DNA from 2 places in the Paenibacillus sp. FSL E2-0178 genome. Region 2 is predicted to be linked to the other one. Evidence: riboswitches for the same ligand, from Rfam matches in the RefSeq annotation. Region 2 holds a riboswitch; the other holds the start of a gene.

Region 1 (4,385 bases), 920 kb from region 2:
ATCCTGCAGGCCGACCAGCCGCAGGGCGCTTTCCGCCTTTTCACGCGCTTCCTTTTTGCTGAATTTCTTCTTCGGGCCCAGCTCAAGGGGCAGCATGACATTCTGCAGGGCACTGAGCCATGGCATCAGTACAGGCTTTTGAAAGACCATGCCCAGCGACAGGTCCGGGGAGGAATACGCAACCTCCCCGCCTCCTTCCGGGCTTAGCAGCCGCAGCATCAGCCGCAGTGTCGTTGATTTCCCGCAGCCGCTCGGTCCGAGAATGGAGATGAATTCATTTCGGTATACGTCAAGACTGACATTATCAAGCACAGGCACATTGCCGAAGGAAAGAGAGCAATTGCGCAAGGAGAGCATCGTGTCCCGGGTACCGGGATTCTTCACAGGGGCGGAATTCATCTGTTCTTTCATCGCTGCTGTCATACCGGTTCCCTCCTTAATTCAAGTACTCATTGGTGAACAATGAGCCGATGTCCTGCTGCTTTTTCACAAAGTCCAGATCGATAAGATTCTGCTGCAGCGTCTCCCACGCCGCCTCGTCCATCGAGCCGAGCGGGAGCTTCTCCGGCTCAAGCAGCGGAATGCTGGCCTTCATCATGCTGACTTCATGCGCAAGATCAAGCTTTTCTCCATATTTCAGGCCGAATTCCGCCGCTTCCTCAGGATGCTCCATCGCATAATCCCAGCCCTTCATGGAGGCCTGTACGAAACTCCGGACCATTTCCGGATCCTTCTCAATCACAGACTCCGTGGTAAACAGAGTGTCGGCATAGAAATTGATGCCATAGTCGTTCGGGTCGATAATATTGACTTCCTTGCCCTGCTCCTGCACAGCCAGCACCTCATTAATTACATATCCGGGCCATGCCTTGACCTGGCCGGTCAACAAGGGGCTGAGATCATATTTGATCGGCATCTCTTCGATTTGCGAGGTTTCAATGCCCGCGCTTTTCTCCATAGCACGGAAGGTCAGCTCTTCATTGCCGCCGAGCTTGATGCCCACCTTTTGGCCGACAAGATCTTCCATTGTAGTGATACCGGATTCTTTAAGCGTGAACATTACGAACGGGGTTTTGCGGTATATCGCAGATAACGCCTTAACCGGTACGCCTTTTTCTCTGGCAATAATGATCTGGTCAGCACCGGTTACCCCGAACTCCTCACTGCCCGAAGCGACCATCTGTACCGCCGGAAAATCCGAGCCTCCCGGCCGAATCTCCACATCCAGCCCCGCTTCCTTATAGAAGCCCTTTTCAACGGCGGTATAGAACCCGGCAAACTGCGCCTGATGAATCCACTTCAACCTCAGAACAACCTTCTTAAGCTCACCGGAGCCTTCCGCCCCCTGTCCCTCTGCCTTGCCGGTATCCGAATTGTTGCCGCAGGCTGTAATGAGCAGCATTAGTGAAGTGAGCAGGATAAGCGCTTTGGTTCTGGACTTGTTCCACATGGTGATTCCCCCGTTATGATGTTATTTGGAATACTGGTCATTCGTAATTTGTATCTAGAATTGCTCCAGCGCCTTCAGCACCGCTTGCGAATCACTCACACTGCCGAAGACACCACCCTGCATTTTGACCATATTGAGCGCTGCCAGATGATTGGCATAATCCGTAGCACCCGTGCAATCCTCCAGGATCAGACATTCATAACCGCGGTCATTGGCTTCGCGCATCGTCGTGTGTACACAGACATCCGTCGTGATTCCGGTCAGAATCAGATGGGTAATCCCTTTATTCTTCAATATTAAATCCAGGTCCGTAGCATAAAAGCTGCCTTTACCCGGCTTGTCGATAATGTGCTCTCCCGGTATAGGTGCCAGTTCATCAATGATCTGCCAGCCGCGCTCGCCCCGTACGAGAATCCGTCCCGCCGGTCCTTCCGAGCCGATCTCAGCGCCGATCTGTCTGCTCCGCCACCGTTTATTCGCCGGCAGATCGGACAGATCCGGCTTATGGCCCTCCCGGGTATGGATAACGGTGAATCCGTTAATTTCCCGGATGCGTGCCAGCAGCCGCCCAATCGGCTGAATCGCTCTGGCTGTTAATGAGAGGTCGTAGCCCATTCGCTCCACGTAACCGCCTTTGCCGCAAAAATCCGTCTGCATGTCGATAATCATCAGTGCCGTCTTCGCCGGATCAAGGACGCCGTCATAGGGCCAGGTGTAAGGTGCTGCTGTAATCTGCATGGTTCATGCTCCCCTTCCAGAATTCAATGCATATATTTAATGTTATGTTTATTAACATTAATTTAATTTTTCCTGCTGTTTGTTAGATTATATTACAACAAATTTGCAATGTCTTCGTTTTTATTACGAAATAATGTGCTAATTGTTTGTGTTATTCTACATATATAACATGAACATTACATATAAACCCCGGATTAACTCCATTCATATATTAAAAAAAGCCGCCCAACGCAGGCAGCCTCAGCAGCAGTCCGTTCTCCAGCTCAAAGATCCGGCTTTTCTTGCAGAGCAGACTCCTCCCATAAGCTGTAAGCGCTGGGAAACCAGTTTTTCAAGCAATATAGAGCTGCACATTTCAAGATTATTAATAAATTGGCAGAATACAGTTGAAAAATAGCTCCTTAAGTACTAGAATTAAGCTTGTTTGCAGAAGTTCCTGCAGCGCAGGAACCAGTTATGACCTTTTTTGTCGATTACAGTCGATTGAAATCGCCTCATGCTGAGTGTATATCATTGATCTATTTCTAAAGGCAAACTTCCTGAAAGGGTAGGACGCAAAGCAATGGGCCTAAGAATGCTGAGAATCCGCGTTTATGGTCGCCAGGCTGCCAATAGAGACCACGTAAGCCATCAGTCACCGGGAGATCCCCCAGGCTTTATGATGCTCTTTTCTGTACGAATGCCATTGATTATACGAAAAAGCGAGGTTAAGATAATGCCGCAGCAATTCATCGAACCAACCCGATATGATTTCGTGGAATCCTTGATGCTTGAACGGACCGGATTCCTGGATTCTTTCTCTGTGGAGGGCCGGACTTCCGGCGGGATGAATGGAGATAAGGATGGAATTATCCTTGTGCAGAATAATCAGATCTTCATTACTCCCCCGCTCTCTGGCGGCAAGCCCGCCCGGATCTCCGCTGTTCATCCTGTAGTGCTGAAGATCAACTGGAAGACCGTTACAGAGCCTACTGAGGTGACCTCAGCGGATCATATTACCTGGGAAATTTGCGAGAAGCCACAGTATCAGATTACGGTTTCACCTGACAAGCTCAAAGTGCATTTCACCTTGTACCGTGCAGAGAAGTACGCCTGGAATCTGGTCAATTGCCCGGCTTCCTTCGAAGCCGCAGTCCGGGCTGAGCCTAACCGGGCGATGCTGCTGTCCACGCTCACCATAGAACAGATTCTTTCTTCGCTGGATAACCGCTCCATTCTGCGGAATCTGAATATCCCGGCCCTATACGCCGAACTGAACAACCCTACATATCTCCCTGTCTGTATCGCAGAAGGGAGAGCCCCGCTGCCCGGCAAGAAATCAAGGCTGCAGCTATCCCTCCCGGAGCATACGCTCACAGGCAATGGAATGCTCCGGGAGGGACGAACTGCGGAAGCTGCAGATTCCTTAGATTATCTGCGGTTTCCGGGAGCACCCTTCGCCAGAGAGGGAGAGGTATTCGCCCGCAAGCTGCCGCCCGAAGAGGGAATTCCCGGATTCGACGTAGAAGGAGGCATCTTGCCTCCACCTCCACCGCAGGATATTTATTTCGCAGCCGGAGACAATGCACGGCTGCTTCCAAACGGGGAGATCGCGGCTCTGCGTACGGGCAGACCCCGCATCTGCGGAGACTCCGGCAGCGTCACAACCTGCGATTTCCCGGACCTATGCCTCATCACCAAGGAAATGGCGGCAACAGCCCGTGAGATTATGTTTGCAGGTGACATCGTCGTACCCTCAGATATTGAAGGCCCTATGTGTATTGAGGCGTTAGGGAATGTGTATATCTACGGCAACGTCTGCCAATCTACAATTACGGCTACAGGCAGTATCTATATAAGCGGTCAAGTAACCGGCTGCAGCCTGCACACCGGACTTGCCGGGGTACACCAGCACCGCCTGCACCGCTTCTCCAGTCTTCTGCTGACTGAAGTTGGCGGACTGCGGGAAGCCGCCCGGCTGCTGGCCAAGAATGTAGAATCCCGCCAGCAATCCGTGAAATACGGTCTGGTGGTTATGCTGCTGCTGGAGGATAAGTACAGCCATATAGAGTGCCTGATCAGCGATCTTAAATCCGCACTGCTGTGCATGGAAGGGGCCCCCCAGCCCGGTACGGATCAGCTCAAGCAGATGCTGGAGGTTTTTACCCATCCGGGGCAGTTCACCGAGTTTATCACTGACAGTGTTCTGAACAGCTTC
Region 2 (4,385 bases):
TTGGCGCAGCTGTTGGCGTTGGTGTCGGTGCTGCCGTTGGTGTCGGTGTTGGTGCCGCCGTTGGCGTTGGTGTCGGTGCTGCCGTTGGCGTTGGTGTTGGTGCCGCCGTCGGCGTTGGTGTCGGTGCTGCCGTTGGCGTTGGTGTTGGCGCCGCTGTTGGCGTTGGTGTCGGTGCAGCCGTTGGCGTTGGTGTCGGTGCCGCTGTTGGCGTTGGTGTCGGTGCAGCCGTCGGCGTTGGTGTTGGTGCCGCTGTTGGCGTTGGTGTCGGTGCTGCCGTTGGCGTTGGTGTTGGTGCCGCTGTTGGCGTTGGTGTCGGTGCAGCCGTTGGCGTTGGTGTTGGTGCTGCCGTTGGCGTTGGCGTTGGTGTCGGTGCCGCTGTTGGCGTTGGTGTCGGTGCAGCCGTCGGCGTTGGTGTTGGTGCCGCCGTTGGCGTTGGTGTCGGTGCAGCCGTCGGCGTTGGTGTTGGTGCCGCCGTTGGCGTTGGTGTCGGCGCTGCCGTTGGTGTCGGTGTTGGTGCAGCTGTTGGCGTTGGTGTCGGCGCTGCCGTTGGTGTCGGTGTTGGTGCAGCTGTTGGCGTTGGTGTCGGTGCTGCCGTTGGTGTCGGTGTTGGTGCAGCTGTTGGCGTTGGTGTCGGTACCGCTGTTGGCGTTGGTGTCGGTGCAGCTGTTTGCGTTGGTGTCGGTGCTGCCGTTGGCGTTGGTGTCGGTGCCGCCGTTGGCGTTGGTGTCGGTTTCACTGTCGGCGTTGGTTTCACCGTCGGCGTTGGTTTCACTGTTGGTGTCGGTTTCACTGTTGGTGTCGGTTTCACTGTCGGCGTTGGTTTCACTGTCGGCGTTGGTTTCACTGTTGGTGTCGGTTTCACTGTCGGTGTTGGCTTCACTGTCGGTGTTGGCTTCACTGTCGGTGTCGGCTTCACTGTCGGTGTTGGCGTCGGAGTGCACTTAGGTGTCGGCGTTGGCTTCACTGTCGGCGTCGGCTTTACCGTTGGTGTCGGCGTCGGCGTCGGCTTCACTGTCGGTGTCGGCTTTACCGTTGGTGTTGGTGTCGGCTTCACTGTCGGTGTTGGCGTCGGAGTGCACTTAGGTGTTGGCGTTGGTTTTACCGTCGGTGTCGGTTTCACCGTTGCTGTCGGTGTTGGTGTTGCGGTTGGTTTTACCGTCGGTGTCGGTTTTACCGTTGCTGTCGGTGTTGGTGTCAGTGTTGGAGTTGGTTTCACCGTCGCCGTCGGCGTTGGCGTTGCAGTCGGTTTCACTGTTGGTGTCGGGCTTGGTGTTGCGGTTGGTGTTGGCGATGGGCTGGGTGTTGGTGTTGCGGTCGGCGTCGGACTTGGCGGCGGTCCATCTCCCTCGTATGTTCCAAGGTGCATTTCTACTCCGCCGCTAAAAGACTTGGCAATTAGCGTTCCGTAAAGCTCTGCACCGGAATAATTGACATCCGCCTTAGGCGCCAGTATCGTTCCCAAGAAGGTCGTATACGCAATATTCACCTTGGTCGCTTCGTAGAAATTGAACAACACTTGACTTGCTCTACCGTTATTCATTGCGAAACTTGGTACATTGACCGTAGCTCCACTTATGTTAATAATTAACGTGGCATTCTGGGCAATGTTGAATTGAATATTGTTTGTATTCGCCAGCGTTGCCGCATCCAGATGAACTACGTTGAAAAGATCCGGCGCACTTATTGTAAGTGTTCCATAATTATTACCAACTTCTTTCGTAGCGGACAATGCCCCGTATGCTGCAGAACGCGAGATCAGATACTGCTTCTCAGCCGGGAAATCAATCGGGCTTCCCTGCTTCTTCGCGCCTATAATGTTCACACTAGGCTCATTGGCTTCAATGGTGTCCCCATACACAACGTTTCCGTAGATTTCTCCGCTGCCCGAATGTTTAAACTTCTTGCCGGCAACGAGTACGTCGGTGGCTGAAGAATTCCTGTAGGCCCTGGCTACCCCGTAACCTCCAGAGAGAGTAATATTCCCCCCCGCTGCAAGACGGCCTTCAATTTGATCATTGCCTTGCGTGAAATCGTCAAAGATAAAAGCATTAAAATTCCCGGCAATCCCCAAGACCGGCGTTGGATTGTAAGGCACACCAGATGTTGCCCTCACCTCCGTCCCCCAAGTAAAGGCGCTACTTACGGTCAGTACGCCCGCCAGAATAAAGGCGGCCGCTTTTCGCATTTTTCTTCTCAATAATCTACACCTCCTATTCAACTATTCTATGAAATCGCCGCAAAACTATAACAAAAAAAAGGCCGCCACGAAGGGTTAGCTTCACGGCGGCCGGACGACCATAGCCCGGACTTAAGGGGCATCAGATTCCTGACTTTGCGTCCCGCTCTTTCGAAACGGTTTGCGTTTGTACATGATTGATATGAAATTGGAAAAGCTTATGTAATACCCAACTGAAATCTGTGATATTTGTTACTTTAGAACTAACTTCAGTTTAGATGCCTAATGGCATATTGTCAATATATTTCCAATTCATTTCACAGCTATTTTTTTGATAAAAAAATATTGATAAACCCTTTATATATAAGGGTTTATACAAGATGAGAATATAACTTTCTGACGAAAAAAGTCGATAATCCCGCTAATTCGCCGCAGTATTTTTTCCTTTTCACATAGCTATTTCTTACAATTTTAAATATTAAAATTTAGTATTTTAGTCCTATTCCTTCCCCCTTCCCCCAACTCATCTCCGCTTAAGCAAAGCTCACCATGGTAAACGTGAAGAAACGGGCGCTATCCCCTTTAAGGATACCGCCCGTTTTCCGTTCATACCGGAGAGCTCTTTTATAGTAAGGGCTCTATGATATTCATATATTTTCACAAAAACTGGCGCCTAAGCAAACCCTGGCAGCAGTCTTTAATCGACAGTTCTAGGGAGTTTGCGTAGAGGGCTGAAAATCTGCACACGCAGGAATCCATTTTTAGAGCAGCTGAATCCAGCCAATCATTGACACCCAGAGCGGAACGCTAAGGAATAACCCGAATAATAAACCGCGGCGGAGATTTCCTTCATGACTCATTGCCATTCTCCTTTTAAACTGATTTATTTTTAATCTTTATTATTTCAATTTTAATATAAAATAATTTTTCCTATTTTATTGTGAATTATGTCACATTAATAGCCCTCTTTTTTAAATACTATTGATTTTTTTTGAACTTCGGGTTAAATTACGAATATACGTTCTCATCAAAGGGGGTGAGATTGATGCACAGAGCTGAGAGCCAGGACAATATGCTGGTGAAATCGTATATCTTGCTGCCGCTCATTTTATCCGCCTTTGAACGCGATGCTTCCATCCTATCCGCAGAGCTGCGCACACCCGCTCCTTACCTGGAGGTTGTCCGGACAGCGGCGGGCGCAGCCATAGCCGACCTGCGGAATGTCCGCACCGAGATGAGAGCCCGTGGTCTGAAGGTCTATGCACAGCAGCAGCTGGAAGTTGGCATTGAAGCCAAATTTGTCTGCAGGGGTTACCATGAACGGATGCTGCTGCTGGATGATGTCATTACCGCCCAGTCTACTATCCGCATGCGCAGATATCTGGGTCTTGGCACTCCGGATTCAACCGCCTTGAGATGAACAGCATTCTGGCGATGTTAATTCTCAGCGTTTCTCCCCTCATAAAAAAGAGGCCCGCCATGATCGGCAAGACCTCAGGGTACCATATTACACCGGGGGATGTTTGGTAACCCCAATATACATCCCTTACCTGAAAATAAGCTGATACCCAGATAAAGATTACATTAAAATCGTCCAATACCCAAGCGTGCCGCAGATAACCACAGCCGCTACGGGATACAGGATCTTCCGGCTTACCTGATCCTTAAACACAATAAACAAACAAAGCATACAAAGCCATGCGATAAGAAGGCTGCCCATCTCTTATGCATACGCTCCTTCCCGGCAATTCTGCCCTGGCTCCCGCAACATACCGCCGCAGAGTCCGCTTTCCTTATATATAAGAAGATTACCCGCTGAATATCCCTATCATACCCGCTGACAGCTGATCTGCATGAAATTTTTATTTATTTGGCCACAAACGGATTCACCACTCCTGCTCAAGAACGGGATATTCCCAGAAACCTAAGCGCCCTTTGGCAGGTATAGGATGAGCCAGCGCAACTACCCCTTCCAGCTTCCAGGCATACCGGCCTTCTGCATAATCACCGAACACATATTCATTCCCGCCCGGCCAGCTCTGCTGCGCCTGCTGAGGCGTAACCCCACAGCAACCGGCCAGCCGGCTGGTCGCAAGGATTACTCCGGAGGGCAGATTATCCGCGGTGTAGCCGTGCCGGGCAAGCACTGATTGATACGGCTCCGTCTTGCATATGGCCTTATCTACCTGCATACCGGCATGGATGGCTA

The links. A riboswitch is a leader RNA that binds a small molecule or an ion and turns the genes downstream of it on or off. The one in region 2 is predicted to bind cyclic di-GMP.
Region 1: linked by a shared signal. The riboswitch ahead of MHI42_RS22040 (flagellar assembly protein A) and the one ahead of MHI42_RS17970 (collagen-binding domain-containing protein) in region 2 are both predicted to bind cyclic di-GMP.

What each region holds. Positions count from the first base shown of each region.
Region 1 covers NZ_CP151953.1:5,059,255-5,063,639, reverse strand. The annotation lists gene MHI42_RS22055 (ABC transporter ATP-binding protein) at 1-423, opposite strand, end outside; gene MHI42_RS22050 (ABC transporter substrate-binding protein) at 437-1,450, opposite strand; gene MHI42_RS22045 (isochorismatase family cysteine hydrolase) at 1,505-2,188, opposite strand; cyclic di-GMP riboswitch class I at 2,708-2,801, shown strand; gene MHI42_RS22040 (flagellar assembly protein A) at 2,904-4,385, shown strand, end outside.
Region 2 covers NZ_CP151953.1:4,139,762-4,144,146, forward strand. The annotation lists gene MHI42_RS17970 (collagen-binding domain-containing protein) at 1-2,197, opposite strand, end outside; cyclic di-GMP riboswitch class I at 2,280-2,372, opposite strand; gene MHI42_RS17975 (hypothetical protein) at 3,222-3,596, shown strand; gene MHI42_RS17980 (ASCH domain-containing protein) at 4,063-4,385, opposite strand, start outside.